DNA from 4 places in the Streptomyces sp. NPDC045026 genome. Region 1 is predicted to be linked to each of the others. Evidence: riboswitches for the same ligand, from Rfam matches in the RefSeq annotation. Region 1 holds a riboswitch; each other region holds the start of a gene.
What was found. Region 1 has a riboswitch for cyclic di-AMP ahead of AC07EJ_RS15240 (M23 family metallopeptidase). Riboswitches for the same ligand answer to the same signal wherever they lie in the genome.
Positions count from the first base shown of each region.

Region 2: it holds a riboswitch for cyclic di-AMP, as region 1 does, so the genes downstream of both, AC07EJ_RS12500 (C40 family peptidase) here and AC07EJ_RS15240 (M23 family metallopeptidase) in region 1, are expected to answer to the same signal.
Region 3: it holds a riboswitch for cyclic di-AMP, as region 1 does, so the genes downstream of both, AC07EJ_RS34130 (transglycosylase SLT domain-containing protein) here and AC07EJ_RS15240 (M23 family metallopeptidase) in region 1, are expected to answer to the same signal.
Region 4: it holds a riboswitch for cyclic di-AMP, as region 1 does, so the genes downstream of both, AC07EJ_RS15150 (transglycosylase family protein) here and AC07EJ_RS15240 (M23 family metallopeptidase) in region 1, are expected to answer to the same signal.

Region 1 is NZ_JBWKIS010000006.1:18,683-25,678, forward strand. It holds gene trmB (tRNA (guanosine(46)-N7)-methyltransferase TrmB) at 1-490, shown strand, start outside; gene AC07EJ_RS15230 (PrsW family intramembrane metalloprotease) at 536-1,876, shown strand; gene AC07EJ_RS15235 (aldo/keto reductase) at 1,917-2,861, opposite strand; gene AC07EJ_RS15240 (M23 family metallopeptidase) at 2,971-4,020, opposite strand; cyclic di-AMP (ydaO/yuaA leader) riboswitch at 4,032-4,177, opposite strand; gene AC07EJ_RS15245 (PP2C family protein-serine/threonine phosphatase) at 4,437-5,543, opposite strand; tRNA gene AC07EJ_RS15250 (tRNA-Met) at 5,743-5,816, shown strand; gene AC07EJ_RS15255 (tellurite resistance TerB family protein) at 5,887-6,342, opposite strand; gene mgtA (magnesium-translocating P-type ATPase) at 6,561-6,996, shown strand, end outside.
Region 2 is NZ_JBWKIS010000004.1:431,217-438,212, forward strand. It holds gene AC07EJ_RS12485 (hypothetical protein) at 214-573, shown strand; gene AC07EJ_RS12490 (ATP-dependent Clp protease proteolytic subunit) at 749-1,384, shown strand; gene AC07EJ_RS12495 (hypothetical protein) at 1,392-1,700, shown strand; cyclic di-AMP (ydaO/yuaA leader) riboswitch at 2,054-2,231, shown strand; gene AC07EJ_RS12500 (C40 family peptidase) at 2,235-2,708, shown strand; gene AC07EJ_RS12505 (DUF6328 family protein) at 2,838-3,431, shown strand; gene AC07EJ_RS12510 (ATP-binding protein) at 3,453-3,887, opposite strand; gene AC07EJ_RS12515 (helix-turn-helix domain-containing protein) at 4,161-5,042, shown strand; gene AC07EJ_RS12520 (DUF397 domain-containing protein) at 5,052-5,288, shown strand; gene AC07EJ_RS12525 (8-amino-7-oxononanoate synthase) at 5,272-6,432, opposite strand; gene bioB (biotin synthase BioB) at 6,634-6,996, shown strand, end outside.
Region 3 is NZ_JBWKIS010000022.1:146,325-153,320, reverse strand. It holds gene AC07EJ_RS34150 (serine/threonine-protein kinase) at 1-1,152, opposite strand, end outside; gene AC07EJ_RS34145 (maleylpyruvate isomerase family mycothiol-dependent enzyme) at 1,450-2,271, shown strand; gene AC07EJ_RS34140 (hypothetical protein) at 2,456-2,680, shown strand; gene AC07EJ_RS34135 (MFS transporter) at 2,723-4,138, opposite strand; gene AC07EJ_RS34130 (transglycosylase SLT domain-containing protein) at 4,360-5,124, opposite strand; cyclic di-AMP (ydaO/yuaA leader) riboswitch at 5,127-5,295, opposite strand; gene AC07EJ_RS34125 (FAD-binding protein) at 6,522-6,996, shown strand, end outside.
Region 4 is NZ_JBWKIS010000005.1:445,830-452,825, forward strand. It holds gene AC07EJ_RS15135 (nucleoside triphosphate pyrophosphohydrolase) at 1-845, shown strand, start outside; gene AC07EJ_RS15140 (cytochrome P450 family protein) at 904-2,181, shown strand; gene AC07EJ_RS15145 (transglycosylase family protein) at 2,321-3,292, shown strand; cyclic di-AMP (ydaO/yuaA leader) riboswitch at 3,462-3,633, shown strand; gene AC07EJ_RS15150 (transglycosylase family protein) at 3,638-4,327, shown strand; gene eno (phosphopyruvate hydratase) at 4,687-5,973, shown strand; gene AC07EJ_RS15160 (FtsB family cell division protein) at 6,070-6,558, shown strand; gene AC07EJ_RS15165 (DUF501 domain-containing protein) at 6,674-6,996, shown strand, end outside.

The DNA.
Region 1 (6,996 bases):
CATCCTCGCGGTCGACGTGCACACCCCGGGCCAGGGCAACCTCCTGGGCCTCGCCGAGCGGAACGGCCTGACGAACGTCCGGGTGGCCAACGGCGACGCGATCATCCTGCTCCGCGAGATGCTCCCCGCGGCCTCCCTCGACGGGCTGCGCGTCTACTTCCCCGACCCCTGGCCGAAGAAGCGCCACCACAAACGGCGCCTGATCCAGCCGGAGTTCCTCAGCCTCGCCAAGGTCCCCCTCAAGCCCGGCGCCCTCGTGCACTGCGCGACCGACTGGGAGCCGTACGCCGAGCAGATGCTCGAAGTCCTGACCGAACACCCGGACTACGAGAACGCGCAGGCCGACGGCGGATACGCGCCCCGGCCCGCGTTCCGCCCCCTCACACGCTTCGAGGGACAGGGCCTGGACAAGGGCCATGTGGTCCACGACCTGCTCTTCCTGCGCGCGGAGCACGCACCCCAGTCCCCACCGGCCACCGCGGCGGACTGACACACCCCGTCGCGGCCGGGCCCGTCGCTCGTTAGGGTCAACGCTGTGGCGACCTATCCCTCGTATCCGAATGCGTTTCCGCACGCGCAGCCCGGAGCAGGCGCTCCGGGGCCCGGCACGCTGCGGCATCCGCGCTGGTGGGAGCGGAAGGCCGTGCACGCCTGGGCGCTCGTCTCGCTCCTCGCGCTCTCCGGCCTGGTCATCCTCGCCCTCGTGCGGGAACAGACCGGCACCAAGGGGTTCCTGGTCGGGATCTGCCTCGCGGTCCTGCCCGTCCCGCTGCTGATAGCCGCGTTCCGCTGGCTGGACCGGGTCGCACCCGGACCCTGGCGGAACCTGCTGTTCTCCTTCGCCTGGGGCGCCTGCGCCGCCGCGCTCATCGCGATCGTCGCGAACAGCTTCGCGACGCACTGGATCGCCACCAACTCGGCCGACCCCGCGAACGCCGACACCCTCGGCGCGACGGTCATAGCGCCCATCGTCGAGGAGTCCGCGAAGGCCTGCGCGGTCCTGCTCATCTTCCTGTTCCGCAGACGGGACTTCACCGGGATCGTCGACGGCATGGTGATCGCCGGGGTCACCGCCACCGGCTTCGCGTTCACCGAGAACATCCTCTATCTGGGCAACGCCTTCGGCACCGACCAGCTCAACAGCGGCACCGGCATCGCCTCGGTGACCGCCGCCACCTTCTTCGTACGCATCGTCATGTCGCCGTTCGCGCACCCCTTGTTCACGGTGTTCACCGGCATCGGCTTCGGCGTCGCGGCCTGGACGGCGCCCGACCGCGGCCCGGTGCGGCGCGTGTTCCTGCCCCTCGCCGGGCTGCTGCTCGCGATGGGCATGCACGCCACGTGGAACGGCTCGTCGGCGTTCGGCCGCTTCGGGTTCTTCGGGGTCTACGCGCTGTTCATGATGCCCGCGTTCGGCCTGGTGACCTGGCTCGCGATCGGGACCCGTCAGCGCGAACTGCGCACGGTGCGCTCCGAGTTGCCCGCGTACGCGGCGGCCGGCTGGGTCGGCCAGGACGAGCCGTTCGCCCTCGGCTCGATGCGCGCCCGCCGCCTGGCCCGCGAGTTCGCGCAGCACCACGGCGGCAAGGAGACGGCTCGCGTCGTCGCCCAGTACCAGCAGTACGCGACCTCGCTCGCGCTCCTGCGCCACCGCGGGCGGCGCGGCCGGGCCGGCGCGGACTATGTCGTACGGGAGCGGAAGCTGCTCGACGAGCTGTGGGCGCGGCGCCACGCGGCCCGCCCCGCCCTCGCCTACGCGTCCCGCGCCACCGCACCCCCCGTGTTGTGGGTGCCGCCGATGTACGCGGGGCCGGTGTACGCGGGGCCGGCCGCCCCGTTCCCCGCGCACAGCGCGCACAACCCGTACCGCTACTGAGAACGAACGCCTGCAGGGCTTGCGTCCGGCTCCGTCCGGGTCAGGCGGACGCCTCGGTGAGCTTCGAGAGCTCCGCGTCCGTCAGCTCCAGCTCGGCCACGGCCACCAGTGCCGGCAGCTGCTCCACGGTGCGCGCGGACGCGATCGGCGCGGCCACCGTGGGGCGGGACGCGAGCCAGGCGAGGGCGACGGTCGCGACCTCGGCGCCGTGCGCCTGCGCCACCTCGTCGAGGGCCTTGAGGACCCGCAGTCCGCGCTCGGTCTGGAGGTGCTTGCCGGCGCCCTCCGCCCGCGCGCTGTCGACCTCGGCGCCCGGCCGGTACTTGCCCGTCAGGAACCCGGACGCCAGGGCGTAGTACGGGACGGCCGCGAGACCGCTGCGCGAGGCGACCTCCTGGAGCCTGCCCTCGTAGGTGTCACGCGAGACGAGGTTGTAGTGCGGCTGGAGCGCCGCGTAGCGGGCGAGGCCCTCGCGGTCGGAGAAGTCCAGGGACTCCTGGAGCCGCTCCGGGGTCAGGTTCGACGCGGCGATGGCGCGCACCTTGCCGGACGTCACCAGCTCGTCGAGCGCGGTGATGATCTCCTCGACCGGCACGGACGGGTCGTCGAAGTGCGTGTAGTAGAGGTCGATGTAGTCGGTGCCGAGGCGGCGCAGGGACTCGTCGGCGGCGGACTTGATGGTGTGCGCGGACAGGCCCTTGAAGTCGGGGTGGGCGCCGACCTTGGTGGCGATGACGACATCGGAGCGGTTGCCGCGCGCGGCCAGCCACTTGCCGATGACGGTCTCGGACTCGCCGCCCTTGTTGCCCGGGACCCACGCCGAATACGCGTCGGCCGTGTCGACGAAGTTGCCGCCGGCGGCGGTGTACGCGTCGAGCACGGCGAAGGACTGCGCCTCGTCGGCGGTCCAGCCGAACACATTGCCGCCGAGGGAGAGCGGGAACACCTCGAGGTCTGACGAGCCGAGCTTGCGAAGAGAAGTCATGACCACCCACAACACCGATGTGGATCAAGATATTCCGGGCATGCCGGACCGACAGCCCTGACGTCGGGGGGTTGCCGTCAGGACCGCCGGGGTTCGGAGGGTACGAGCCTCAGATCGTCAGGCCGTTGGAGCGCAGCCACGGAGCGGGGTCGACCCCGGTCGCCTGGCCGCCCGGGTGGACCTCCAGGTGGAGGTGCGGCCCGGTCACGTTGCCGGTGGCGCCGACGCGGCCGATGATGTCGCCGCTGGTCACCTTCTGGCCGGCGCTCACGTTGAGCGACGACTGGTGGCAGAACCAGAGCTCGGTGCCGTCCGGGAGCTCCAGGACCGTGCGGTAGCCGTAAGCGCCCGCCCAGCCGGCCTCCTTGACGGTGCCGGAATGGATCGCCTTGATCGGCGTACCCGTCGGAGCGGCGAAGTCGAGACCTGTGTGGTAGCCGGAGGACCACATCGAACCGGGCTGACCGAACGTGCCGGTGATCGTGTACGAGGCGACCGGCAGCGTGAAGCTCTTGGCGAGCTTGGCGAGGCGCTCGGCCTCGGCCTTCTTCTTCGCGGCCTCCTCCGCCTTCTTCTTCTCGGCGGCGGCCTTGGCGGTGGCGGCGTCCCGCTCCTTGGCGGCGTCGTCGGCGGCCTTCTTCGCGGCGGCCTGCTCGGCGGCTGCGGCCTCGGCCTCGGCGGCCTGGTCCTGCTGCTGCTCGGCCTGCTGCATGATGCGGGCGCGCAGGGCCTCACCGGCGGTCGTGCCCTGCTCGGCGTCCGCGGTGCTGACACCGGCTTCGGTCAGCGGGCTCGCGGAGGCGCCGGACGAGTCATCGGCGCCGTCGGATATCAGCGCGCCCACGCCGGGCAGCGACTTGGCGTCGGGCAGCGAGTCCTTGACGGCCGAGAGGTCGGGCATCGAGATGTGTACGGGGGGCTTGCCGCCCTGCGCGGTGGCGATGCCGCCCGCGCCGACGGCCGCGATCACGCCGACGCCGAGAACGGTGGAGCTGCGCGCGAGACCGCCGCGCTGCTTGGCTACGCGGTGCCTGCCGCGTACGGGGCGAATGGACTCCTCGGTGGGGTTCCACTCCTCCCAGGTCTGCTCGTCCGCCGGGCCGAAGGCTTCGTCGATCGGCGCGTAGGAGAACTCTGGGGCAGGCCGGTTTGACGCCACTGGGGCGCGCTCCTTTCCTTCCTTCTCGCCTACCGGGTTAGCTGACGGGTTCGGAGCAGGAAGGTCTCCTACCGACGCCTTCCGCAAGGAAAGACGTCCGATTCACCCCAAGTTGGTGGTTCCCCGGCTCCCTTGCGGGATTAGGCGCGTGCGCACGGAGCCATCTCTTGTGACGGCTGGGACGACCGCGCTGCGTTATCGAACGTTAATAGACACCAGGGCTCGATTCCAAGCTGTTCCGACTGATCGTTAACGCCTTTGGCCTGGACTTATCGGGGCACGAGCGGGCGGAATCGGGCGAGTTGACCGGCCGTCGGAGCGGGCCGCCCATCTGACGGTTTGTCAAATGTTATGCGCAGCGACGCCGTTCGACTACGGAAGGTGAAGGCGGCGGTCACCGCTGCTTCACTGCTGCTTCACGGCCGCCTCACCGCGAGCAGCGCCATGTCGTCCGTCGTGCCGCCCCCGGTGTGCCGGCGGACCTCGGCGGCGAGCGCGGCCAGCAGCGGATCGGGCCCGGAGAACATCCGCCCGGCGAGCCGCGCCGCCGGGTCGTAGAACGTGCCGTGCACGTCGCGCGCCTCCGAGAGGCCGTCGGTGTAGAGCAGCAGCGTCGCCCCGGACGGGAACTCCGTCTCCGAAGCGCGGTCGGGCCAGGTGCCGAGCTCGCCCATCCCGAGCGGCAGCGCGGCCTCCGGCGCCGACAGGACCTTGAGCGCCCCGTCGCCGCCCAGGAGCAGGGGTTCCGGGTGGCCGCGGTTGATGACCCGTACGAGGCCGTTGCCGTGCGGGATCTCGGCGAGCACGGCCGTGGTGAAGCCCTCGGTCTCGTCGAGGCCGTTGCGCCGCATCCCCTCCCGCGCGAGCGCCCGCTCCAGACGCTGCGCGACCGCCTCCAGGGTCGACTCCTGCTCGGCCGCCTCCCGGAAGGCGCCGATGACGACGGCCACGGCGGCCACCGCCCCCATGCCCTTCCCGCGTACGTCGCCCACGACGAGCCGTACGCCGTGCGGGGTGTCCTGCACCGCGTACAGGTCACCCCCGATGAAGGCGCCTGCCTGGGCGGCCTCGTAGCGGGCGGCGATCTCCAGGCCGCCGATGCGCTCCGCGGGCTCGGGCAGAACGGCGCGCTGGGCCGCCTCGGCGATCTGGCGCACGGAGGTGAGCTGCTCACTGCCCCGCCGCACGACGCGGTTCATGACACAGGCGAGGACGGCGACGGTCACGACCGTGACGAGTTCGGTGACGGCGTCCGTGTCGTAACTGCGGGTGTATCTGAGATGCACCCCGAGTACGACGGCGACGGTCGCGAGACCGGTCAGGAAAGTGCCACGGGGCGAGAAGAACGGGGCGGCGACCAGCGGGGCCGCGGTGAACAGGGGTACGCCGGTGAACGTCGACGGCGTGACGTAGTCGTAGATCGCCCCGACCACGATGAGGAGCACGGGCAGCAGACGGACGAGGAACCGGGCGCGGGACAGGCCCTGCTCCGTCTCTCGCCTGTGCCCTCCTCGCTGCCCCACAGCTCGTCTCCCGCCACCGTCCGCGTCGGTCCCGCGTCTGCGCACGTCATCGGGCCCCACCCCAGAGTTCCCCCCGAACAGGCGGCGGGCGACCTGGTGGGACCGACCGGGTGAAAGGGGCCCGAGGCGGCGGATCGCGGAACGCTGAGGAACCGATTCGCGTTCTGTCGCCGTAATGGCGTAGAGTCGTGTTTACCGACGCGGGGTGGAGCAGCTCGGTAGCTCGCTGGGCTCATAACCCAGAGGTCGCAGGTTCAAATCCTGTCCCCGCTACTGAAGGCCGAAGGCCCGGAACCAATGGTTCCGGGCCTTCGGTGTATCCCGTATCCCCTCACCTGTTGAATTACAGGTCGAACTCGTGCGGGGGCAGGTCGAGCATCAGGCAGGCCTCGCGGACGACGGCCTGCTCGGTCTTGTCGAAGTCACCGTCGGCGCCGCCGATGACGATGCCGATCTGGATGACCGCGCGCGCCTCGGCGGGCTTCTTCTTCGCCTTGGCGATCTCCTGGAGGACGCTGACCTTGCCGAAGGCGAAGTCGGCGGTCAGCTTGTTCAGGTTCGCGTCGAAGCGGCTCTGGAGCTGGTCCGCCGGGAAGTTCTGCAGCACCTCGTTCGTGGAGATGAGCTGGGCCACGCGGCTGCGCTCGGCCGGGTCGACCGTGCCGTCGGCCGCGGCGACCAGCGCGCACATCGCCATACTCGCGTCACGGAAGGCGCCGCTCTTCAGGTCGTTCTTCTTCGCCATCAGCTGCGTCTGCATCGTCGACGCGGACTCCTTGAAGCGATCCCACAGGGCCATGACTCTCCTCGTTCGGCCTTACTGATCTTCTACAGCGCTGTAGAAACTAGCGGCGAGCGGCAAAAGTTCCGCCCCTAAACTGAACCCCCAGAACCCACCCCCAGAACGCCTTGCACCCCTTGAAGGCCTTGCACCGCATACGGGGGAGCCTTTCGCGGTCCGATGAACGGGAGAAGACGACGGTGACGACACCCGAGAATCCGTGACGGCGCACGAGAGTGACCGACACCGCCCCGGACCCCGTCGCCGCCCCGCCCGCCGGCCGTACGACGCTCCAGCTCCTGCGCTCCCTCGACAGCGGCCCACGTGGCCTCACCGAGGCGGAGGCCGAGCGGCGCCTGGCCCGCCACGGCGAGAACGTCCTGCCAGGAACGCGCCCCCTGTCCTGGCCCCGCCTCGCCGCCCGCAGCCTGCGCGACCCGTTCACCGGCGTCCTGCTCTGCCTCGGCCTCGTCTCGGCGACCGTCGCGGCCTGGGGCACCGCCTGCGTGATCCTCGTCCTGGTCGGCGTCAGCTGCGTCCTGCGCTGTACGGGCGAGCGCCGTGCGGACAGTGCCATGGCGGGCCTGCGCGACCTGGTCGCGACGACGGCGACCGTGCTGCGCCGCCCCGGCGACGACGGAACCGCCTCACCGGCCGAACGTGAGCTCCCCG
Region 2 (6,996 bases), on a different contig from region 1:
GGGCCCGCGGCACGGACACGGTGTGTGACCGCCGGGCAACCCGCAGGTGGGACCTCGGGCTCAGCGGGACGGTTCGAGGGCGCCACCGTTGTCAGTGGCCGCGCGTAGCGTCGACGTGTCAACTGTTCGTGCTGCATGGCTGCTTGCGCGGATCCGACGGTGCCCCGCCCGGAACAGCGCCCGCGGCGGGGCCCATCCGCCTAGGCTCCGCGCATGGAACAGAGCGAGATCATCTTGCGCGCAATCGGCGTCCTGACCGAGACCCAGGAAATGGTGCGCAGGCTCAGCAAGGATGCCGAGCCCGACATCGACACCGAGGACGCCCAGCTCGGGCGTCTGGTGACAGAGGTGTTCCCCTCCATCGAGATCCCGGCGGAATCGAGCGTGGAGGAGGCGGCGGAAGCGACCATCGCGGCGCTGATGCCGGTGACGATCTCCCTGGTGGGCGCGTTCGCGTTCCTCTTCTCCGAGCTCGCCGAGGTGCATGACTCGGGCCGGTCCGACATCAAGTCCGCGGACCTCCTGCAACATCTCGCGCTGCGCCTGTCCCGGACGGACGACGGCGACCGGTAGCCACGACACAGGAGTACGGAGCAGGGGGCCGGCCACGCGCATCGAGCGCGGGCCGGCCCCCTTTCTCGCGCCTCGCACGCCTCCGACCTTTTCCACTCTCCGTACGTCCTGTACATTTTTTACAGAAGCAGCGACCGAGTAGCGACCGAGTGTCGCGCTCAAGGAGGCACGCGTCATGACCCGACCTTCCGCCCGCTACGTCCTGCCCGAGTTCACCGAGCGCACCTCGGCCGGGCACCGCACGTTCGATCCGTACTCCAAGCTCCTGGAGGAGCGCATCGTGTTCCTGGGGACGCCGATCGACGACACCTCCGCGAACGACGTGATGGCGCAGTTCATGCACCTCGAGTACGCCGCGCCGGACCGGGACATCGCGCTGTACATCAACTCCCCCGGCGGCTCGTTCAGCGCGATGACGGCGATCTACGACACGATCCAGTTCGTCAGCTGCGAGGTCGAAACCGTGTGTCTCGGGCAGGCCGCCTCCGCCGCTGCCGTACTCCTGGCCGCCGGGACGCCGGGGAAGCGGGCCATGCTGCCCGGCGCGCGCGTGGTGATCCATCAGCCCGGCTTGCCCGAACCCGCACAGGGCCAGCCGACCGACCTGGAGATCGAGGCCCGTGAACTGGTGCGCATGCGGGCCCAGCTGGAGGAACTGCTCGCGCGGCACACCGGGCGGAGCCGCGAGCGCATCGGCGCCGACATCGAGCGGGACACGATCCTTCGGGCCCAGGACGCCGTGGAGTACGGGCTCGTGGACCGGGTCATCGAGAACCGCAAGACGTCCGGTTCGGCCCCCGGCGCCCGGTGAACCGGCGATGCTGCCGCCCGAGCTGCCCCCACTGCCCGCACTGACCCGCGCCGAGTGCGAGCTCCTCGACCGCTACCTGGAGGTCGTCGACCTGCTCGGCAGGATCAACCCGGCCAGGAGCGACCACACGTACGGCGGACTACGGGCCGCGCAAGCGCTCGTCAGCAAGGCGACGGCGCTCAGGGACGCCCTGACGCTCATGCATCAGCGGGGCGAGAGCGAGGTCCACACGACGACGCTGGCTCAGGCTTTGCGGGTCCTGGACGGAGAAAGAAGGACACAACGGGTCACTCTGCCACCGGAGCCGGTCAATTGACGGCGCATCCGAGACCGAAGCGATCGACTCGAACCGTCCGGAGCCGGGCTGAAACGGACCAGAAGAGGTACCCACATACGGAGTAGCCGGTACTCGCACATGCGAACCGGAAAAGTTGCGCGGAACGTGTACGCGGAGTGCGGAATTTCGCCTTCCGCTGCTGGTGCGGGCGTCGTTGGGACCCCCGCGCCGGGGGCGAAAGGTGCGCTGTCCACCCGAACAGATCATTCGTGAGGACACTCACACACGGCCGATTCCGCGCTGCGGTCGCGCCGTTCGTGCGTGAAGATCCCTTCCGACGACAAGCCCCCGCCGCCGCGGCGGGGCGGTCCGTGCGGACGCCGAGTCCTGCCGCCGTACGGATGCCAGGTCGACAGAAGTGGATCGGCAGGAGTGGAGGACCCGAGCATGACGGGCCGCCGGAGCTGTTTTCCGGGCCGGCCCTTGGGGTGAAGCCGCACTTCGCGGCCGGGCAACTTCGCCAGCCCGAATCCGACAGGTCATCCTTCACAGGCGGCTGACGAAGGGTTGCGCATGACTGCGCTCAATCGTGTCCCGTCGCTGCTCACCAGGGCCGGCACCGCCTCGGCCCTCACGCTCGCCGTAACGGGTGGCAGCCTGCTGGTCCCCGGAGCCGCGCCCCAAGCGGAAGCCGCGCCACCGGCGACGAAGGCCCTCCAGATCGCGGCCTCCAAGAAGGGAAGCCCCTACCAATGGGGGGCCTCAGGACCGCACAGGTTCGACTGTTCGGGCCTGACGCGCTACTCGTTCAAGCGTGTGGGCAAGAAGCTGCCCCGCACCGCCGCCCAGCAGTACAACAAGACCCGCCATGTCTCCGCGTCCCATCGCCAACGCGGTGACCTGGTCTTCTTCCACGCGGGCCGCGGCATCTACCACGTCGGCATCTACGCCGGGAAGGGAAAGATCTGGCACTCGCCGAAGACCGGTGCCGTGGTGCGACTGGAGCGGATCTGGACGAAGAGCGTCTGGTACGGGCGCGTGCGGTAGGTCGTGTCCGCGAAGACCCTTCGCGTCGCCTGACGGGTCCCCAGGGGGCCTGGGGACCCGTCAGGCTTCGGAGGGGCACGCGCCCGCCCCGTCCGCCTTGGAACCGCGCGATGGGGTACTCGTGGTCGTATGGACGAGGACCGACCCGCAGGCGGTGAGGACGACCGACGCGCCACGGGCCCGCCCGGCGGAGCTCAGGACCGGCATCAGGACCGGCATCAGGACCGGCATCAGGACCGGCACGAGACGCGGCTGGAGCGTGCTGACCGGAACTTCGGCGAGCTGCTCCAGGAGCTGCGAGTCACCCAGACGGGCGTGCAGATCCTCTTCGCGTTCCTGCTGACGCTCGCGTTCACTCCGAGGTTCCCGTCGCTCGACGGCGTGCAGCGCGCGACCTACATCGCGACCCTGCTGCTCGCGGTGCTCGCCGCCGCGCTGTTCACGGCGCCCGCGGCGCTGCACCGCGCGCTGTTCCGGCGGGGTGCCAAGCCGGAGATCGTGCAGATGTCCTCGCGGCTCGCCTCGGCCGGCCTGGGCGTTCTGATGCTCGCCCTGGCCGGGTCCGTGCTGCTCGTCGTGGACGTCACCGCGGGGCGCGCGGCGGGCATCGCGGCGGGGGCGTGCACGTTCGCGGTCTGTGCGGGCCTGTGGGGCGTGCTGCCGCGTCTGGTGCGGCGCTCACTCACGCGGGCACAGGAAGGGACGGACACCCCGTCCCCGTAGCCGCCTCGTGCCTGCTGCCCGTCACGCCTGCGGGACGGGGACCGTCCACGGCAGGGCGATCCATACGGTCTTGCCGCCTTCGGGGGTGGGCCGGACCGACAGGCTTCCGCCGCACTCCGCGGTCAGACAGCGGATGATCACCATGCCGCGCCCGTTGTCCTGCTGGACGGCGGCCGGCAGCCGCTTCGGGTAGCGCGGGTGGCTGTCCGTGACACCGATGCGCAGTTGTTCGTCGCGCGCCAGATGCACGTCGACGGTGAAGACCGGTGACTGCCCGCGGGTGTGCATCACCGCGTTCGTGGCGAGTTCGGAGACGATGAGCCGGACGGTGTCGGCTGTTTCCGCGTCGCGCGGCATGCCCCATTCGGCGAGTACGTCACCGACATATGTGCGGGCCGAGGAGACCGAGGCGGGATCGCTCGGCAGAGTGACGGATGCTTCCTGGTGATCTGCCATGGCGACGTCGTCCCTTTTTTCGCCGGGGCCTGAATCCGACACATGGCGGATGACTCGAGGCGCCCCCCGGACTGGTGCTTCGCGCCAGAGTGCCACTCCCGCTCGACCCATGGAGCCGATCCCCCGAGATATGCATATATCTGTCGCTCGAAGCGGTGAACTCTGCGTCGGTGGGCCGCATTTGGGCGTACGCCGCCTGCTTCCTCTACCGTCGGCTCAGAACAACGATCCGGCGGGCCGGAAGGAGCCGGGCCGCAGGTCCGAGGAGACGGAATGAAACACGGTCCGGCGGTGCGCCGCCGCAGGCTCGGCGCGGAGCTGCGCGCGCTGCGTGCCCGCGCGCAGCTCACCAGTGGTGAGACGGCCCGGCTCGTCGGCTGGCACCAGTCGAAGGTGAGCCGTATCGAGACCGGGCGCAGCGGCGTGAAGGCGTCGGACGTACGCCTCCTGCTCGACGCGTTCGAGGTTTCGGACCCCGGCATACGGGATCTGCTGGTCGCGCTGGCCGGGTCGGGGGACGACGGCGGCCAGCACTGGTGGCACGCCTACCGGGGTCTTCTGCCGCCCGCCTACCGGGACTTCATCAGCCTGGAGTCGCAGGCGTGCCGGGTCAGGACGGTCGAGACGTCCGTCGTGCCGGGACTCCTCCAGACGCCCGACTACGCGCGTGCGGTGACCAGGGCCGCGCTCGACGGGCTGCCGGACGGGCAGGTCGACGCCCTGGTCGAGGTGCGGATCGCCCGGCAGGACGTGCTGCGTTCGGCGTCGCCGCTGCGGCTCAGCGCGGTGCTCGACGAGGCGGTGCTGCGGCGGCCGGTGGGCGGTCCCGAGGTGATGGCGGAGCAGCTGCGTCATCTCACCGCCGTGGCAAGGCTTCCCCATGTGCGGCTACAGGTTTTGCCGTTCGCCGCGGGAGAGCATGTCGGACTCACCGGCCCTTTCGTTGTGTTCTCCTTTCCGAACACTTCTGATCTCGACGTAGTAGTTCTCGACCATTTGACGAGTAGCCTCTACCTCGAGCGGAAAGAAGACCTCAAGGCGTACACGGACGCCTTCGACACCCTTCGGATCCACGCCCTTTCGCCCGGGGACTCACTGGATTTCATCGCCGGGATCGCCGGAGCACACCGCCCTGAGGTCAGTGAACGCACGTAAGGAGGCACCATGTCAGCTCTGCCTCGGTACGTACCATCCGCCGCGGTTCCCAGCACCTCTCTGCACGACGCGCCATGGCGGCGAAGCAGCCGCAGCACCGGAATGAACAACTGCGTCGAGACGGCCGCCCTGCGCCGCGGCCCTTCGGCCGGACTGCTCGCCGTGCGCGATTCCAAGCGCACGGCCGGAGCCGCACTGCTGTTCTCGCCCTCCGCGTGGGAGGGGTTCCTCAACTCCCTGCGGTGAAAGCAGAGTCGGGAGCGTTGCGGCTGATCACCCGTACGGCCTCGGCGATTTGATCGTCGGTCAGGTCGGCGCGGGCGGTCAGCCGCAGCCGCGAGATGCCGTCCGGCACGGACGGGGGACGGAAGCAGCCGACGGCGAGGCCCGCCGCACGGCACTCGGCCGCCCAGCGCACCGCCTCTTCGGGGGACGGCGCACGCACGGAGACGACGGCGGCGTCCGGCCGTACGGCCTGGAGCCCCTCGGCGGTGAGGAGTTCGTGCAGCGAGGAGGCGACGGCGCGCGCCCGGTCGGCGCGCTCGGGCTCGCGGCGCAGCAGGCGCAGGGCCGCGAGTGCGGCGCCGGCCGCGGCGGGCGCGAGGCCCGTGTCGAAGATGAACGTCCGTGCGGTGTTGACGAGATGGTCGATCACCCGGGCGGGACCGAGGACGGCGCCGCCCTGGCTGCCGAACGACTTGGACAGCGTGACGGTGACGACGGTGTCGTCGGCGCCCGAGAGCCCCGCCGCCTGCGGCGCCCCCCTGCCGCCGTCGCCGAGCACCCCGAGCCCGTGCGCGTCGTCGACGATCAGACCCGCCCCGAACTCCCTTGCCACTCCGGCGAGTTCGGGCAGTGGAGCCGCGTCGCCGTCCACCGAGAAGACGGAGTCGGAGACGACGACCGCCGGCCCCTGATGGGTGTCGAGGGCCTTACGGACGGCGCCCGGGTCGGCGTGCGGGACGACCTGCGTGGCGCCGCGGGCGAGCCGGCAGCCGTCGATCAGGGAGGCGTGGTTGCTCGCGTCCGAGACGATCAGGGAGCCGTGCGGAGCGAGCGCGGTCACGGCGGCGAGGTTGGCCGCGTAGCCGGACGACAGGACGAGCGCCGCCTCGAAGCCGCAGAACTCGGCCAGTTCGCGCTCGAGTTCGGTGTGCAGCTCCGTGGTGCCCGTGACGAGCCGGGAGCCGGTGGCGCCGCCGCCCCAGCGCAGCGCCGCGTCCGCCGCTCCCCCGGTGATCTCGGGGTGGCGGGTGAGGCCGAGGTAGTCGTTGCTCGCGAGATCGAGGAGGGGGTTCGATGACGGGCGGGGGCGCAGCGTGCGGACGAGTCCGGCGCCGCGGCGCACGCGCTCCTGCTCGTCGATCCAGCCGAACGGCGATCCCGCCATGTGAGTCCCTCCGACGGCCGTGTGTCGCGACCGGTTCTCGAGTGGGGTGTGCTGTCCCGTGCCCCTGCGTCTTTGTAGGCAGTGCACAGACACTAGCGGGACATCCAGCCGCCCAGTGTGTGGCAATACCCACACGTCGAACCGGCAGAGTTGTCCGGAGCCTCCTTGGCCTGAGCAGGGGACGTAGGCCAGGATCGGGCTATGGACCTGCTGAACACGCTGGTGGACAAGGGGCTGCGGCGCGAGCTGCCGAGCCGTGAAGAAGCGCTCGCCGTTCTGGCGACTTCCGACGACGAACTGCTCGATGTGGTGGCCGCGGCCGGCAAGGTGCGGCGCCAGTGGTTCGGCCGGCGGGTGAAACTCAACTATCTGGTCAATCTCAAGTCGGGCCTGTGCCCCGAGGACTGCTCGTACTGCTCGCAGCGGCTCGGGTCCAAGGCGGAGATCCTCAAGTACACGTGGCTGAAGCCCGACGAGGCGTCGAAGGCCGCGGCCGCCGGTGTCGCGGGCGGCGCGAAGCGGGTCTGTCTGGTGGCGTCCGGTCGCGGCCCGACGGACCGGGAC
Region 3 (6,996 bases), on a different contig from region 1:
CGTGCCCGTACGATCCGAGCCCGTGTCCGCCCGGTCGCGGAACGCGCCCGTCGCGTCCATGACCGTCCACGCCAGAACCGAGAGGACCACCACGGCCGCCGTCACGGCCACGCCCACGGCCAGCCTGGCCCCGCGTCTTCGTGACGCCGCCTCGCCCGAGCCCGTCGGCGCCGCCCATGGGTCGCGCGCCTGCCACGGCTGCGCGGCGTCCAACGGCAGCGTGTGTACCGGCGTCGGGACGGGCACCGGCGGCGGCACCGTCACCTCCGGCCCCATGACCTCGCGCCAGACGGTCGGCCCCGCGCCCGCGTCGGCATCCTCGCCCAGCTGCTGCCGGCACCACTCCACGACCTCGGCGAGGGTGGCTCGTTCCGCCGGATCGGCGGCCAGGCAGCGGGCGATCAGCGGACGGAGTCGAGCGGGCAGCAGCGACAGATCGGGCTCGGAGTGCACGATCCGGTACAGCACGCTGACCGCGGGACCATCCCCGTACAGCGGCTCACCGAGGGCCGCGAACGCCGCGGTCTGGCCGAGCGCGAACACGTCGGTCGCCGCCGTGACCTCGCCCGCGGAGGCCTGCTCGGGAGCCATGAACTGGGGTGTGCCGACGGTGGACCCGGTGGCGGTGTACGAACTGACGCCCGCGGCCAGCGAGATACCGAAGTCGATCACGCGCGGTCCGTCGGACGCGAGCAGGACGTTCGACGGCTTCAGGTCGCGGTGCACGATCCCCGCGCCGTGGATGGCCTGGAGCGCCTCGGCGACTCCGGCCATCAGCCACAGCACCGCGGGCACCGGCAGCCCTCCGCCCCGGCCGACGGCTTCCGCCAGCGAGGGTCCGGGAACGTACAGCGTGGCCAGCCAGGGCGGTGCGCCGTCTGCGTCGCCGTCGATCAGCTCCGCGGTGTACGCGCCCTTGACCCGCCGGGCGGCCTCCATCTCCCGGCGGAAACGCCGCCGGAAGTCGGGGTCGTCGGCCAGTTCGGGCCGGACGACCTTGATCGCCACGGGTCGGCCGCCCTGCGTATGTGACAGATAGACCCGTCCCATGCCGCCTGCGCCGAGCCGCGCGGCCAGCCGGTAACCGGCCACCACGGCCGGATCGTCCGCCTGCAGCGGCTCGAACACCTCATGCGCGTCGCACGTCGCCACTCGTCACCCCCCTGATCCCCGGGATCACCTGATCCCGGATCCCCTGGCCTTCTGGCCCCCTGGCCCCCTGGTCAACAAGCGAGTTGCTGCTGACCGACGGCAGTAGCCTAAGCCGTCCCCGCCCCTGGGGGATCTACCTGTCGCGGTGGCTTTCGGCTCGCACGCCCGGGGTGCGGCTGGCTCATTCACGTCGAGGTCGCCAAATGTCGTCGACGGTTCCGGGAACGTAGCGGGAACGTAGTCGGAGCCGCCGCCACTGGACAGATGTGCGGAGCTGGTCCACTCTTCTCGTCCGTGATCACCCCTTCCCAATCCCCTGAGCCCAGCGCGGGCGCCCGCTCGCGGCAGTTCGAAGCCATCGCCGCCGTGGCGGAGCAGACGGCCGCCCTGCTGCGGTCGTGCGCGGACACCGCGGTGCCCATCCCTGGTGCGCAGTGGACCGTCGGCGAGGCCGCCGCCCACCTGATGGTGGCCAACGAGCTGATGGTCGGCCTCGCCGAGGGCCGCCAACTGCCGTACGGCGACGGCACCCCGGAGAGCCTCGCCGAGGCCAACGCCGCCTCCCTCGCCGCCTTCACCGAGCGCGACGGCGCCGTGCTGGCGGACGGCATCGTCCGTCACGCTCAGGCGTTCAACGAGGCGGCCTGTCTGCGCCCCGCGGACGAACCGACGCTCACCCCGCTGGGCCCCATGGACCTGGCGACCCTCGGCTCGTACCTGCTGACCCACATACTCGGCCACGGCTACGACATCGCCGTCGCGTTGCGCCGTCCCCACATGGTCGACCGTGAACGCGTCGAACTGACCCTGCCGTTCCTCACCTTGGCGATGCCCCGGGTCGTCGACAAACGGGCCGCGGCCGGCCATGACGGCTGCTACGAGCTGCGCGTGCGCGGCGGCTCCCGCTTCGCGGTGACCTTCGCCGACGGCGTCGCGACCGTGAGCGCCGAGCCACCGCGCCGTCCTGACTGCACGATCGAGGCCGAGCCGGTCACGTTCTTCCTGCTGGCGCTGGGCCGGTGCAGCCCGACGCGGGCCATCGCGCGCGGCAAGATCCTCGCTTGGGGGCGCAAGCCCTGGCGCGCCCCGGGCTTCCCCACCCTGTTCAGGGCGCCGTAGCGGGTGCCCGTGCCCGTACGGGAGTCGCTGCGGCGGCACCGCCCGTTTTTGTTGCTCAGGTCTTACTCAACTCTCTTCATCCCAGGCCGGATCACAGCGATGATCACTCCAACGAAGACATCGAGTGGCGAAGCGTGGACCGACCGCCGCCCGGTCGCCGAAGCGCAATCATGGGGGAGCGGAAATGGCGAAAGCAGTGCGGGCCTCGTTGGGGGAGATGTGGATCACATGCCAGGTCTGCAAGAGCGATCTCTTCCGTGAGCGAGGCGTCAAGCTCAACAGCACTGGTGGGGAGCTGTTCAATCTGGCCTGGGCCGATGAGACCGCGACGGGGCTGATCTGCTGGCGATGCGGCTTCGTGCACCTCTTCGTGAATCGAGAGATCCAGTTGCACCGCGTCAAGGACTGAGCGATGACTGACGTGCCGGCCATGCCGTGGCTCGCCGGCCAGTCAGTCGGTGGCGTGGCGGGGTGCCTTCTGCGGGATCGGGATGCAGAAGAGCGCAAGGGCGGCGGCCGTCAGGTACGCGGCCGCACCGATGGCCATGCTCGTCCGCAGCCCGGCGGTGAAGTTGCCCGCGGCGGCCAGCAGGGAGCCTCCCAGCGCGACGCCTGCGGCACTGCCAATCTGGCGGGTGGTGTTGAACAGGGCGGAGGCGGTGCCGGAGAACTCGTCCGGGGCGGCGGCCATCACGGTGGTGGTTGACCCGGTGAGGGCGAAGGACGTCCCGAAGCCCGCCGCCATCATCGGCGCGACGAGCAGTGCGTAGTCCGGGTTCGGTCCGGCCGCGGCCCAGCCGGCCAGGCCTGCCGCTCCGAGGAGCATGCCGGTGACCACAAGCGGGCGGTGTCCCGTGCGGCGTGCCAGTCGCCCGGACAGGACGGAGGCGAACATCGTCATCGCCACCGCCGGGAAGAGGGCGAGCCCGGTGCGCAGCGCGGTCAGGCCGCGCTGATGCTGGAAGTACAGACTGGCGGTGAAGACCATGCCGTAGAAGGCGAAGTTGAACAGCATGCCGATGGTCGCTGCCCCGCTCATCGGGCGGGAGCGCAGTAGACGCAGGGGCAGCACGGGGGTGCGGGCCAGGTGCTCGCGCAGGACGAACGCGGCGGCTGCCAGCACGCACAGGCCGGCCCCGGTCAGGATCAGTGGGTCCGCCCAGCCGCGTCGTCCGGCCTCGTTGAGTACGGCGGTCAGCAGGGCCACCATCGCGATGATCGCGCACTGGGCCGGCCAGTCCACGGGGCGGTCCGTCCGCCGGACCGAAGCGGGCACGCGGCGCAGCGTGAGCAGCAGGCAGGCGCATCCGACGGGCAGGTTGATGAAGAACACCCAGCGCCAGCCCACGGTCGTGACCAGGAGACCGCCCAGGAGGGGGCCGGCGGAGGCGGCGATGCCTGCCATGGAGCCCCACAGGCCGAAGGCCCGGGAGCGCTCGACGGGTGAGGGGTACGCCTCTTGGAGGAGAGCGAGGGAGGGGGGCACGATCAGCGCCGCACCGAGTCCTTCCAGCAGCCGGGCGGCGACCAGAGTCCCGGTGCTCGGGGCCAGCCCGCAGCCCGCCGAGGCGACGGTGAACACCGCTACCCCGGTGCAGAAGATCCGGCGGTTGCCCAGCCGGTCCCCGAGCGCACCGCCGGTGAGCAGCAGGCCGGCGAAGATCAGGGTGTAGCTGTTGGTGATCCACTGGATCCCGGTCAGTGAGGTCGACAGGTCCCGCCCCATCACCGGAACGGCGACGTTGATGACGGTCACGTCCAGGATGACCATGAAGTAGCCCGCGCAGACCGCGAGCAGCGGGGCCAGGGGCCGGCCCGAAGCCGCAGACCTGTCCGGTCCACAGCCCTGAGGGCCGCCGCTACGCATCATGGCGACACGTTATTTCAGGAACGCGCCTCCCTCGGCAGCCCACGGCCGTGTCAAGCTCTCACGCTGAACCGCTTCGTCAGGAGTGCGATTCGGGACGGCCGCGGGGCCGGGCCACCCTGGCCCGTGGGGTCAGGCATCGCCCGGCCCCTGCCAGGGTGGCCTCGCCTCGCCTCGCCTTGCTGCGTCCGTCAGGAGATTCGGACGAGGTGGGATGCGGTCTAGTACGGGCCGTTCACGTTGTCGATCGAGCCGTACCGGGCGGCCGCGTAGTGGCAGGCAGCGGTGATGTTGGCGACCGGGTCGTAGCTGTCCATCGACGTGCCGGGCACGTGGTAGGCGGCGAACGTGGGGGCGATGACCTGCAGGAGTCCCTTGGACGGGGTTCCGGCGAGAGCGTTGGAGTCCCAGTTGTTGATGGCCATCGGGTTGCCGGAGGACTCGCGCATGACGTTGCGGTGGATGCCCTCGTAGGAGCCGGGGATGCCATGCTGGGCCATGATGTCGAGCGACTCCTTGATCCAGCCGTCGAGGTCGTTCGTGTAGGACTTCTTCGCCGGGGCGACGGCGGGCTTGGCGGTGAGCGTGGTCGTGCGCTCGGAGCGGTCCGCCCGCTCGGCGGACGCCCTGGCGGCGGCCGGCTTCTGCGCGGACTCGGCCGGGCCCTTCTTGCCGAGGGTGAGCTTGACGCCGGGGTGGATCAGCTTCGGGTCGTCGCCGAGGACGCTGCGGTTGTCGTCGTACAGCTTCTTCCACCCGCCGCTCAGGGAGTGGTCTCGGGCGATCTTGGAGAGGGAGTCTCCCGCGACGACGACGTAGCTCGTCTGGGCCGCGGCGGGCTTGGCCGCCGTGTCGGCCTGCGCCGCGCTGGCGGCGGTCGCGCCGAGCAGCGGGAGAACGAGCACAGCCCCGCCCGTGCCTGCTGCGGCGAGGCCCCGGGTGAGCGAGCTGGACTTGGGGCGGCGGTGCTTTCCCTGTGCAGCCATGACGAATTCCTCTCCGTCGCCTACGAGGTGAGCTGTCGGGTTCGGACGGGAGACGTCCGGCCGCACTGTGAATGCGACTTCACCCCGAGCCGTTCCGGAATCCGGATCAGCGACTTACCTGGGTTCCCCGCTCCTGCCGTGCGTGCGTGAGTGAGTGGGAGTTTCCGGACAGCGGCAGGATTCGGCGTTCCATCCGGATTGGCCGTGACGTTAGGCGAGAAAGCCCGGACGGAACAAGACCAAAATTTGAATAGGGAATGCGCGAGGTCGGTTCCTGGCGGCCGGAACACTGCGCCCTCTTTGATCGAAAAGCCCAACTCTCTTTGCGTGGAACGGAAGTCCGCTCGGCCGGCCCCGGGGGCCAAGGTGGTCGGCGTGACCCATTTCACTGAATGGGATGCGGGTTGGAATGCGGCTCGACGGAGATGCCGGAGCGTGATGTTTCGCGTGAATGCCGGGCAATGCGGTCAGTCTTTGTATATGTCGTTAATAATGCGAAGAAGTATCATTCATGCGCAAACATGGACATATCGAGGAGTGGGCATTTCGTGTCAAACTGGACATATGTCCATCAATGCTGGCCTGGCCGCGTCCGGACCTTCCTCTGCACGCACCGTTGAGGCACTCGCTGCGGCCGATGGTCGGCAGGCCCTCTCGGGTCAGTGGAATGTGGAGTTCCTAGTTCCTGCTCGAGTGCATCCCGGATGGCGCGATTCGTCGACGGCTGGGTGGCGCCTGGTGATTCCTCGACCGTGAGCTGATGCCCGGCGTTCCCAAGTGGTCGGGTCCATTGGGCGGCCTTGCCGGCGGGCGAGTTGAGTTCTCTGCGGACAGGTCAACGATGGTCACAGGGCTAAAGATTGATGGTCCAACCGCCAGTCCCGAAGGCGAAGGACGCCTCGAATCAGGGTCTTGGCAGTTCCGTCGAGACCGATCCCGATAGTGACGGGACGTCAATTAGGGACCGGAACGCACCATCGGATAATTCAATTGATCCCACTCACTGAAACGCGAGAGGGAGCGGGAGCGTCACTATCGACGGCTCGCTCACGGCCTTCCTCGTCGCCGTGCTCAGCGGCCGGCTTCCCGTCCCGCTCAACAGAGCCTGACCGAAGGCACGCCGCCGTACCTGCCAGGGCGCACTGCCGGCAATCCCACCCATCGGGAAAGCGCCATGGCCGTCGTCCTGCCTCCGGCCCATACTCGTCTCCCGCCGGCTGACAGGGGCGGGGCGGCACCGACGTGCTGATCCCCGTCCACCACGAGGACACGCACGCGCGCACGGCCGCCGACTGGCGCATCGTCACCCGCGCCGTTCACCTGCTCTGGTACGAGCGCCGTGCCTTCCCGGCTGCCGGCGCACAACCACCGGCAACCCACCACATCCAAGGGACGAGATGCCGAACACGCAGAACAGCACCACGCAGAACACGACCACACAGAACAGATGGGACCAGGAGTGCGACGTCCTGGTGGCCGGTTCCGGCGGTGGCGCGCTCACCGGCGCGTACAGCGCGGCGGTCCGTGGACTGGACACCCTGGTCATCGAGAAGACCGGCTACTTCGGCGGCACCACCGCCTACGCAGGCGCCGGCCTGTGGCTGCCGGGCAATCAGGCCCAGGAGCGGGGCGGTGTGGCGGATTCCGCCGACCTTGGTCGCGCGTACTTCCGTGGGGTGGTGGGCGACGCCACCCCGCATGAGCTGCAGGACGCCTACCTCGACCACGCCGGAGAGACGGTCGCCTTCCTCGAGGGCAACGCGCACGTGCGATTCGAGTACCGCGCCTTCCCCGACTACTACGCCGCACCCGGCCGCTTCGAGGCGGGCCGCGCTGTGTTCCCCGTGGACCTGCCGGCGCCCGAGGCGCCGC
Region 4 (6,996 bases), on a different contig from region 1:
ACCCGCAGCTGCCGTATCTGCGGGAGGCCGGCATCGAGGTGCGGGAGGCGGCGCCGAACGCCCACGAGCTCGTCGACGCCTGCGCCGGGGGCCGCACCGTCGTGGTCGTCGCCACCGCCGAGGGCGACCGGCGCCTGACCGACGGTCTGGCCACCCTCGCCGGGTCGGGCCGCGTCTCGATGCCCGACCTGGAACTGCTCCCGGCCTCCTACGACCTGCCGGGCGCCCGCCTCCTCGATCTGGTCCAGGTCATGGACCGCATCCGCCGCGAGTGCCCGTGGTCCTCGCAGCAGACCCACAAGGGACTGGCGAAGTACGCGATCGAGGAGGCGTACGAACTCGTCGAGGCGATCGAGGACGGCGACCGGGACGAACTGCGCGAGGAGCTCGGGGACGTACTCCTCCAGGTCGTCTTCCACGCCCGCATCGCCGAGGAGGCGTCCGGTGAGGAAGGGGACGAGGCGTTCTCCGTGGACGACGTCGCGGGCGGCATCGTCGAGAAGCTCATCCACCGCCACCCGCACGTCTTCGGCGACGACACGGCCCTCACCCCCGAGGACGTGAAGGAGCACTGGCTGCGCACGAAGGCCGTCGAGAAGCAGCGCGAGTCCGTCACGGACGGCGTACCCGTCGGCCAGCCCGGCCTCGCACTCGCGGCGAAGCTCGGCTCCCGCGTCCGCACGGCCGGCCTCGACGTGCCGACGCCGGGCGGCGAGGGCATCGGCTACGAACTGCTCGCACTCGCCCTGCGCGCCGAGGCCGACGGAGTCGACCCCGAGGCGGCCCTGCGAGCGGCGGCCCGCGCGTACCGGGACGCGATCCGCGGCGCGGAGGGGCTGGGCTAGAACCGGTCGGCGGTGGGGCCCGGCAGGAGTGGCGCGCCGCGCCGGATACCGTCGACGCGTGACCGACAAGCCCGCGCAGCGCACCGCTCCCGAACTCTTCACCTGGGAGTTCGCCACCGATCCGTACCCGGCCTACGCCTGGCTGCGCGAGCACTCGCCCGTCCACCGCACCACGCTCCCCAGCGGTGTCGAGGCGTGGCTGGTCACGCGGTACGCGGACGCGAAGCAGGCGCTGGCCGACCAGCGTCTGTCCAAGAACCCGGCGCACCACGACGAGCCCGCCCACGCCAAGGGCAAGACCGGCATTCCGGGCGAGCGCAAGGCCGAACTGATGACGCATCTGCTCAACATCGACCCGCCGGACCACACCCGCCTGCGCCGCCTCGTCTCGAAGGCGTTCACCCCGCGTCGGGTGGCCGAATTCGCCCCCCGCGTGCAGGAGTTGACGGATCAGCTCATCGACCGGTTCGCGGCCGAGGGTGAGGCCGACCTGATCCACGACTTCGCGTTCCCGCTCCCCATCTACGCGATCTGCGACCTGCTGGGCGTCCCGCGCGAGGACCAGGACGATTTCCGCGACTGGGCGGGCATGATGATCCGCCACGGCGGGGGCCCGCGAGGGGGCGTCGCGCGCTCCGTCAAGAAGATGCGCGGCTATCTCGCCGAACTCATCCACCGCAAGCGCAACGACCCGGGTGACGACCTCATCTCCGGCCTGATCCGCGCCTCCGACCACGGCGAGCACCTCACCGAGAACGAGGCCGCCGCGATGGCCTTCATCCTTTTGTTCGCCGGGTTCGAAACCACCGTCAACTTGATCGGCAACGGCCTGTACGCCCTGCTCACGCACCCCGAGCAGCGCGAGCGGCTCCAGCGGTCGCTCGCCCCGGGCGCCGCCGAACCCGGGCTCCTGGAGACCGGCATCGAGGAACTCCTGCGCTACGACGGCCCGGTGGAGCTGGCCACCTGGCGCTTCGCGACGGAGCCGCTGACCGTCGGCGGCCAGGACATCGCCGCGGGCGACCCCGTCCTCGTTGTCCTCGCCGCCGCCGACCGTGACCCGGCGCGCTTCGACGAGCCCGACACCCTCGACCTGTCCCGGCGTGACAATCAGCACCTCGGATACGGGCACGGCATTCACTACTGCCTCGGCGCGCCCCTCGCGCGCCTCGAGGGGCAGACCGCCCTCGCGACGCTTCTGACGCGCCTTCCGGACCTGCGACTCGCGGGGGAACCTGCCGATTTGCGCTGGCGTGGCGGGCTCATCATGCGGGGATTGCGCACGCTTCCGGTCGAGTTCACGCCGCATCAGGCGGGCCCGGACAAAGCCTCGTAGCTGACGGATCGTCAAGACTGTGACTTTCACGTGATCTCCGCTGCATCGACTTGTGACAAGCGTTCGACTCCCGCTACGTTCACCAGTCATCGCGGCACCACCCGCCGCAGCATTCCCCCAGCCCCCGAAAGGCGCCTCCATGCTCACCGGGAACGGTCGTCACCGTCGCCCCCGCCAGGCTCCCGCGCTCATCGTCGCCGCAGGAGTGGCCGGCTCCGCCATCGCGATCCCTCTGCTTGGCGCGACCAGCGCGAGCGCCGCGTCGACGGCCACGTGGGACAAGCTCGCCGAGTGTGAGAGCGGCGGCTCCTGGAGCGCCGATCCGGGCAACGGCTATTACGGCGGGCTCCAGTTCTCTCAGGAGACCTGGGAGAACTACGGCGGCCTCGACTTCGCGCCGCGCGCCGACCAGGCCAGCCGCTCGCAGCAGATAGCCGTCGCCGAGAAGGTCCTCGACGACCAGGGCCCGCGGGCGTGGCCGGTCTGCTCGGTCACCTCGGGGCTCACGGCGGACGACGCCGCGGCCGAGGTCGACCCCGGTGCGGCCCTGCCGACCCCGTCGGCGTCGGCCGGTGACTCCGGGAGCGACGACGCGGCGAAGGGCGACGCGAGCGACGAGCCGTCGGACTCCGCGTCCTCGGACGCGAAGGACGACTCCCGAGAGAAGAATCACGACAAGTCGGGCGATACCGCAGGTAACGCCACGGATGTCGCTGAAGCTGACAAGTCCGGCCAGGACGGCTCGACTTCGACCCCCGACGAGTCCTCCCCGGAGGCCTCGGGCGGCTCGGACTCCGCCACGCCGCCCGCCGCCGGCCGGCACCGCGGCGGCGCCGCTAAGGACGACACCGCCGGCTCCTCGCGCGCCGACGACGGCGCGGGCCGCCACGCCTCGCGCGGTGACGAAAACGGTCGTAAGGCCGCAAATCCGGACGAAGATACCTATACGGTGCGCGCCGGTGACAACCTCTGGGACATCGCCGACACCCATGACGTGGACGGCGGATGGGCCGCTCTGTACGCCGGGAACAAGGAGGCGGTGGGTGCCGACCCGGACCTCATCCTTCCTGGTCAGAGTCTGGATCTTGGGCTCGAATCGGGCGAAAAGTAGCGGCAGTTCGGGCTGAATGTCCGCTTTGGTGAGAGTGAGAGATGGGTCTCAAAGGCCCTGATCGTCTTTGAAATTAGGGCGATCCGCTGCTTACGGTCATCACCGCTCGCCACAGCGGGCCCCGTCGGATGTCACGCCGAATCCTGCCAATGTCCGTACGGGAACAGTCGTCGCGTAAGCGCCGTAGGCAGGAGCGGGGGACCCAAGGTAAGTGCCGGTCCCGGCCGTTGAGAGACGGCCGGACGACCGGCTTGGGGTTAAGTCGCACGCAAGACGTGCGACCGGGCACTCATCCGGCCCGAACCCGACAGCTCACCTCGTAGGCGTCGGTGAGGGGATCTCTCGATGCTGTTTTCCAGCAAGGGCAAGCACCGCCGCCCGTCCAAGGCCGTCCGTGTCGCCACGCTCGCCGGTGTCACCGGTGCCGCTGTCGCCGTCCCGCTGATGGGTGCCACCGGTGCCTCCGCCGCCACCGCCTCCGAGTGGGACGCGGTCGCGCAGTGCGAGGCCGGCGGCAACTGGTCGATCAACACCGGGAACGGCTACTACGGCGGCCTCCAGTTCTCCTCGTCCACGTGGGCCGCGTACGGCGGCACCGCGTACGCCTCCACTGCCGACAAGGCCTCCAAGGCGCAGCAGATAGCCGTCGCCGAGAAGGTCCTGGCCAGCCAGGGCAAGGGTGCCTGGCCGAGCTGTGGCGTGGGCCTCTCCGCCGCCTCGACCGGCTCCGCCGCCCCCGCGCCGGCCGCCCCGCAGCCGCAGGAGCGCAAGGCCGAGCAGCCGACCACCCGCAGCCAGGAGCGCACGACGCCCGCCGCTCCGAAGCAGGAGTCGAAGAAGACCGTCGAGACCCCGGCCGGAAAGAAGGTCAAGAAGGGTGACGGCGAGTACAAGGTGAAGGCTCACGACACCCTCAGCACCATCGCCGAGACGCACCACGTCAAGGGCGGCTGGGCGAAGCTCTTCAAGCTGAACAAGGACATCGTCGAGGACGCCGACCTGATCTACCCGGGCCAGCAGCTCCACCTCAAGTAGGCGACACGGGCCGGCGGCTCCGCCTCGAGCGAGTCGTAGCGAGTAATAGAGGAGAGCCGCAGCCCTCAGGCCGCTCGGGTACCGGCTTTCGGCGGATGGCCGGTACCACGCAAGGTCCCCAAGGACTCCCCGCCCCGGGTGCGCATTCCCCCGTCGCGCCCGGGGCGGGGCTTTGGTGTGTGAGGGGTCCTGGTTTTTCGTCCGTTGTCGGCCGGGGCTTTTTGTTCCGTTCGGAAACAATTCGCTCTCGGTTTTGTCCACGGGCCGGTCTGTCGTCCGGCTGATGGCCCGGAGCCGGATAGGCTCGTGTGTTGCCGGACCAAGCGGCCCGGCGTAGTTGCGTCACATCCCAGAAGGAGATGCTCGTGCCGTCCATCGACGTCGTCGTAGCCCGGGAAATCCTGGACTCCCGAGGCAACCCCACGGTCGAGGTCGAGGTCGGCCTCGACGACGGCAGCACCGGTCGTGCCGCTGTCCCGTCCGGTGCGTCCACCGGCGCGTTCGAGGCCATCGAACTCCGCGACGGTGACCCGAACCGCTACCAGGGCAAGGGTGTCGAGAAGGCCGTCCTCGCTGTCATCGAGCAGATCGGCCCGGAGCTCGTCGGCTACGACGCCACCGAGCAGCGCCTGATCGACCAGGCGATGTTCGACCTGGACGCCACCGACAACAAGGGCTCGCTCGGCGCCAACGCCATCCTCGGCGTCTCCCTCGCCGTCGCGCACGCCGCCTCCGAGGCCAGCGACCTGCCGCTCTTCAGGTATCTGGGGGGCCCGAACGCGCACCTGCTGCCCGTCCCGATGATGAACATCCTCAACGGTGGGTCGCACGCCGACTCCAACGTCGACATCCAGGAGTTCATGATCGCGCCGATCGGCGCGGAGTCCTTCTCCGAGGCCCTCCGCTGGGGCGCCGAGGTCTACCACACCCTCAAGAAGGTGCTGAAGACCAAGGGCCTGTCCACCGGCCTGGGCGACGAGGGCGGCTTCGCCCCGAACCTCGGCTCGAACCGCGAGGCCCTCGACCTCATCGTCGAGGCCATCAAGCAGGCCGGTTACGTCCCCGGCGAGCAGATCGCGCTCGCGCTCGACGTCGCCGCGTCCGAGTTCTACAAGGACGGCAAGTACGAGTTCGAGGGCAAGTCCCGCTCGGCCGCCGAGATGACCGAGTACTACGAGGAGCTCGTCTCCGCGTACCCGCTGGTCTCCATCGAGGACCCGCTGTACGAGGACGACTGGGCCGGCTGGAACGTCATCACCGAGAAGCTGGGCGACAAAGTCCAGATCGTCGGCGACGACCTCTTCGTCACCAACCCCGAGCGCCTCGCCCGCGGCATCGAGGAGGGCTCCGCCAACGCCCTGCTCGTCAAGGTCAACCAGATCGGTTCGCTGACCGAGACCCTGGACGCCGTCGAGATGGCCCAGCGCAACGGCTTCAAGTGCATGATGTCCCACCGCTCCGGTGAGACCGAGGACGTCACCATCGCCGACCTCGCCGTCGCGGTGAACTGCGGCCAGATCAAGACCGGCGCCCCGGCCCGCTCGGACCGCGTCGCCAAGTACAACCAGCTCCTGCGCATCGAGGAGATCCTCGACGACGCCGCGGTCTACGCCGGCCGCAGCGCCTTCCCGCGCTTCAAGGGCTGAGCCACACAGGCTTCGGTAGAAGCGTCGTACGTACGTCCCCGCACCCGGTCCCGTACCGTGTGCGGGGACGTACGCACGTAAAGGGGAGGCGCGAAGATGGCCGGGAGAGTCCGGGACAGGGACCGTGACCGGTTCTCCACCGCGACCCGGCTGCGTCTGCTCGGCGAGCAGACCGCCGAGCGCGTCTACCGCTCCCAGACCAGACGCCAGGCCCGCCGCTCCCGCCTCACCGGCCGCGCGGCACTCCTGGCCCTCGTCCTGTGCACACTGGTCGTCGCGCTCGCCTACCCCATAAGGCAGTACGTCTCCCAGCGCGGGGAGATCGCCGACCTCCAGCGCCAGCGGCAGGAGGCCCAGAGCAGGGTCGACCGGCTGCGCGACGAGAAGGCACGCTGGCAGGACGACTCGTACGCCGAGCAGCGGATCCGCGACCGGCTCCACCTGGTGATGCCGGGCGAGACCGGCTACATCGCGCGCGACCCCGACGCTGTGAAACGCACCCGCTCCGAGCAGGGCGCGGCGGGCCGGCCCTGGTACTCGAACGTCTGGGACGGCGTCGACAAGGCCGACCGCCCCGACAACTGACCCGCCACACCGAAGCCCGAAGCCCGAAGCGCCGAAGTCTCCACCCCCTGAAGTCCGCAGTACCTCTGAAGTCCGCAGTACCCCACCGAAGTTCACTGAAGGAAAGCCCCCAGGCATGGACACGCCCCCGCCCCAGACCGAGCCGACCACGCCCACGGACGCCGACATCCAGGCGTTCAAGGAGCAGCTCGGCCGCCCGCCGCGCGGCCTGCGGGCCATCGCGCACCGCTGCCCGTGCGGCAACCCGGACGTGGTCGAGACGGCCCCGCGCCTCGAGGACGGCACGCCCTTCCCGACGACGTACTACCTCACGTGTCCGCGGGCCGCGTCCGCGATCGGCACCCTGGAGGCGAACGGCGTCATGAAGGAGATGACGGAGCGTCTCTCGACGGACCCCGAGCTCGCGGACGCGTACCGCAAGGCGCACGAGGACTACAT